One region of the Brevibacillus sp. FSL K6-0770 genome, then DNA from elsewhere that is predicted to be linked to it. Evidence: predicted binding sites of a transcription regulator. Region 1 holds the regulator's gene; the other holds the start of a gene.
What was found. The regulator LexA, encoded in region 1, represses DNA repair genes until DNA is damaged. The targets are predictions, from matches to a motif close to CGAACATATGTTCG.
Positions count from the first base shown of each region.

Region 2: NST23_RS16980 (DNA polymerase IV) is a predicted target of LexA. The motif match lies at 930-943, and genes of this name have one in related genera.

Region 1 covers NZ_JBBOBQ010000001.1:3,352,683-3,355,086, reverse strand. Annotated here, with positions in the region: gene NST23_RS15585 (DUF4269 domain-containing protein) at 1-370, opposite strand, end outside; gene NST23_RS15580 (DUF456 domain-containing protein) at 497-982, shown strand; gene lexA (transcriptional repressor LexA) at 1,029-1,652, opposite strand; gene yneA (cell division suppressor protein YneA) at 1,965-2,300, shown strand; gene NST23_RS15565 (DUF896 domain-containing protein) at 2,393-2,404, shown strand, end outside.
Region 2 covers NZ_JBBOBQ010000001.1:3,625,379-3,627,782, forward strand. Annotated here, with positions in the region: gene NST23_RS16980 (DNA polymerase IV) at 1-888, opposite strand, end outside; gene NST23_RS16985 (AraC family transcriptional regulator) at 1,051-1,929, opposite strand; gene NST23_RS16990 (VOC family protein) at 2,065-2,404, shown strand, end outside.

The DNA.
Region 1 (2,404 bases):
TGTGCCGATACGCGTTTTGTTGTTCGACGGGGCGCGGTTGGGCAAAAAGCTCGAACCAGAAGCCGTGGGCAAAAAAGGAGACAAGACATGTGGGCACAGCTTGTACCGGCATGCGGGCTTCCTGGTATCCTTCGCAGTCTGCGTAAAAGCTGCGGGCGATCTCGGCGAACAGCTCAAGATCGTAGCATTCGCAGACGATGTCCAAATCACTGTCGCCAAGATCGATGTCGAGCGGAATCGTTCCGGCGAGCACCGGATCAAAAGCTTGCAGGCGTTGCAAGACCGCGCTTTGTTCGATGGCTCGTGCGGCTGTTTGCTGTTTTGCTGTACCGTTTTGCAAATAGGTGAGATCACGCCAGTTTCTCGTCATAGAAAACTCCTGTTTCCTTCGGTATTTGCAGATGTTTGTCGCAACAAGTATGATAGATTCGCGAAAACAAGTGTGCAACAAAAATCGCTTTTGCTCGTATTACCTATGTGAGGGGAGTGCATGCAGATGGATATTTTACTCTGGATCGTTGTTTTGGTGCTATTCGCGCTCAGTATTGCAGGTATATTTTTGCCTGTGTTACCCGATACGATTTTGCTGTGGGCAGGCTTTTTGCTCTACCACTTTTTCATAGCAGATCCGGGAGCGGGGTTGCCAGCGTCCTTCTGGTGGGGAATGGTGGTATTCAGTATATTGCTGTACGGCGCTGACTTGTTGACCAACATGTATTTCGTGAAAAAATACGGCGGCTCCAAATGGTCGTCGGTGGCGGCTGCCGCAGGGATTTTTCTCGGGATTTTCGTGTTCCCGCCATTTGGGATGATCATTTTGCCGTTTGTCTTCGTCGTGCTGGTGGAGCTGTTGGTGCAGAACCAGCCTTTCGAGCGGGCGGTCAAAGCGGGCTTTGGCTCCCTGATCGGCTTTTTGGGAAGCGCAGTAGTCAAAGTAGTGTTGCAGGTGACCATGATTATCTGGTTTTTCCTCGCCAGATAGAGAGAAAAAAGGACAGCGATGGCTGTCCTTTTTGTATGCCGCGAAATTAGTGAATGAGGCGGTAGACGCCGATGACTTTGCCGAGAATGGAAACGGCGTCCAAAATGATCGGTTCCATCGTGGCGTTCTCAGGCTGGAGACGGAAGTGGTTTTTTTCTTTGAAAAAGCGCTTGACGGTTGCTTCGTCTTCTTCGGTCATGGCGACAACGATATCTCCGTTGTTTGCTACATGCTGCTGGCGCACGATGACGTAGTCTCCGTCGAGGATTCCGGCGTCGATCATACTGTTTCCGGACACGCGCAGCATGTACACCTTGTCTGAAGTCACGATATTTTCTGGAAGCGGGAAGTATTCCTCTACGTCCTCAATCGCCGTGATCGGTTGCCCGGCGGTTACTTTCCCGATGACAGGAACGCGGACAACGGAGTCTTCGAAGTTGTCCTGGAAGCGATCTTCTTCAGACAACAGCTCGATCGCGCGCGGTTTGGTCGGGTCGCGGCGAATCAGGCCTTTCTTTTCCAGGCGGGCCAAGTGGCCGTGTACGGTAGAGCTGGAAGCCAGTCCGACAGCTTCGCCGATTTCGCGCACAGATGGAGGATAACCTTTGTCGCGAACTTCCTTCCGAATGAATTCGATGATGGCTTGTTGTCTGCTAGATAATTTTGACATAAAAAGACACCCCTGATTTCTCGAACATATTTTCCTATATTATACCATGGGAGCTTGCGTTCGACAAACATAAGTTCGATAAAAAGGCGAACAGGAATTTTTGCCCGAAAGAACGTTTCTTGTCGAATGGTTGGTGCGAGCCAGAAGCATGGCTGTTCGCGGATTGTCCCATACCAAAAGGGGAATTGGCCATCTTGCCGTCACCTGCGTGAATTTTGCAAAGGGGCAGGTTTTCGTATTGACATGAACATATGTTCTCATTTATGATTGGAATACGAACTTATAGAACGTATGTTTGCAGGAGGTTATCCCATGAATGTCATGTCTATTCCTAACCGTTTTGAAAAAGAATCGTCCCGTCGCGTCCGTTTTGGTATTACCAGAGGCCAAGCCCTGTTGTTCCTGATTACGTTTTCTCTCTTTTTTTACTTGTTGACCGAACTGGTGTTTGCTTCTTCGCACGCTGAACCGCTAAAAGGAACAGAAGTGACGGTTCGCGACGGTGACAGCTTGTGGACCATTGCAGTCCGCCATCAAACGGAGACGGTCGATGTACGCGATCTGATCCAGGATATTAAAGAGGCGAACGATCTGCAGAGCAATCTGATTTATCCGGGACAGACCTTGCTCATTCCCGATCCGAAATGATAGAAAGCACTTGCCGGTTCGTCTCCATCTTGCGAGTTCGCCCTGATGTGATATAATTAAACGGCATTACTACTGGGTGGGAGGAACCGTACGTGGTATCTGAC
Region 2 (2,404 bases), 270 kb from region 1:
CGACACGACGGAACCCATCAGCTCCTTTTTGCGGGCTCGCCTGCATACTTCTTCGCACAACTCCAGCAGCACGACCTTGATGTCTTTGGCCGTATGATAATCGCGCGGCAGCGTCATATGATGGCCGATCCCTTTTTGCGTGCCGTACACATCGAGGGAGACAGGCGAATCGTCGAGGCCATGCGCCGTACGCCACAGCACTTCGCCGTTCACTCCCCAGTGGCGGGTAAGCACATCTGGCGAGAGCTTCGCGAGCTGACCGATCTGGTAAATGCCCATCCGGTGAAAATGCCGCTTCATCCGCGAGCCTACGCCGAACATTTTCTCTACCGGAAGCTTCCAGAGCGTTTCTTCCAGCTCCTCGCGTTTCAGCCAAAAAATGCCGTCCTTCCGCTTTTTGGCGAAGTTGTCACAGGCCATTTTCGCGAGTACCTTGTTCTCCCCGATTCCTACCCGGCAGCGGATGCCCGTATCCGCCCAGACCCGTTTTTGAATCTGCGCTGCCAGCTGCAACGGGTCGCCGAACAAGTGAAGGCTCCCGGTCACATCGAGAAACTGCTCATCAACCGAATACGGCTCCACCTTGTCGGTAAACGATTCGAATATCGCGGTAATGTGCATGGAAATCTGGAGGTACATCTCCATGCGCGGACGCACGACTACGAGCTTGCGGCATTTTTGCTGCGCCTGCCACAGTGCTTCTGCCGTAATCACGCCGTACGACTTCGCAATCGGACAGGCTGCCAGCACTACTCCGCTTCGCCGCTGCGGATCTCCTGCGACCACAATCGGCTGATTGCGCAAGGCCGGATTGGCCCCTTTTTCAATACTGGCGTAAAAGCTCTCCATGTCGATCAAGAAGACGCACCGTTTGTTCGCATTGGGCATCACCATCATCCCCTAAACAAGAACTTATGTTCTTATTATAGCAAACGTATGTTCGTTTTTATACCTGACCCGCCGAAAAAAACATTGGTAATTATTTCTGCAAAAGAAACGCACACGCCAGCAGGTGTTTCGGCAAGCGTGTGCGAATCTGATACGAGGATGTTATTTTTTGACAACAGGAATCCAAATCTCGCTGCGAAATGTCGGCGAAGTCGTATCCTTGTCGGCATTCCACAGCAGTTCGGGACCTTCCGCCAGCTCGTAGCCGGAAGAGAGAAACCACTCGGCATAAATGCGGCCCCAGACGTCTTGCAGCGTATCGGGAAAAGGTCCTACGGCTTCAAATACCGCCCAGGTAGAGGCCGCCACTTCGAGCTTCGCGAAGTGCTCTGGACATTCCTTTGTCGTGGCCACGCCGATGTAATGATCCAGCTCTCCGTGCTCGCCCTGATTCAACCGCTTTTCGGAAAAATTCGTGGATGCGCTCAACAATCCTACAGGCTCGGCATTGGACAAAGATTTGAGCTGCTCGATTTTTTCAGCATCCAGCGAGGCCCACATCGCAGCAATCTCGGGATTCACCCCGTTGTACATCAACGGAACCCGTTTCTGCAAGCCGACGATGCGAAATCCCGCTTTCTCTTCTATACGATAGTTCATGACACTGCCTCCTTTGATAGACAGATGGAAGGTCATGCGCGGATAAGCTTTCAGCGACTGGCCGCTGGCTCTCGCTTCGGTGGGCGTTACCCCGTGCATGTGCACGAAGGCCCGGGCAAACGAATCCGGCGAGCTGTACCCGTACTTGATGGCGACATCAATGACTCTCACCCGCTCGTCTTTCAGCTCGAAAGCAGCCAGTGTGATGCGCCTGCGCCGGATGTACTCGGAAAGCGGAATGCCAGCCAGAGAGGAGAACATCCTTTTGAAGTGGTATTCCGAGCAGCAAGCCACGCGTGCGGCCTGCTTGACATCAATCTCGCCAGCCAGATTTTCCTCGATGTAGTCCAGAGCTTCGTTCCATTTTTGCAGCATATCCATCAACATGACCTCCCTCTCCACCAAAGAGTAACAGACATACCGCGAAGCGATCCGACATTTCGTGCCCGATGATGCAGGGTGGCTTCGCTACATGTAGCATCCCGATTCCCATACCGTACCGAAAGGAAGCGAATCATGCCCATGACCACTTCTCCTTCTCCGTTGCACTCCGAGATCGGAGCCATTTTCATCGCCGTCAGCGATATTGAGCGTGCGCGCGACTGGTACTGCCAGCTGTTGGGACTGCCGAAAGACGGCGAGATTTCGTTTGGACACCTCTATTGCATCCCGATGAACAACGGCTCCAACCTGGTGCTGGACAGCAAAATTTTTCCCAAACGCACCCCTGATGATGCTCCGCTCTTTCACTTCAACACGACGGACATCGAAGCCTCCTATCGTTACCTGGAAGAGTTGGGGGTGGAGCTGGTCGGCCCGATCCAGCACGGACACTGGTTCACGTTCAAAGACCCGG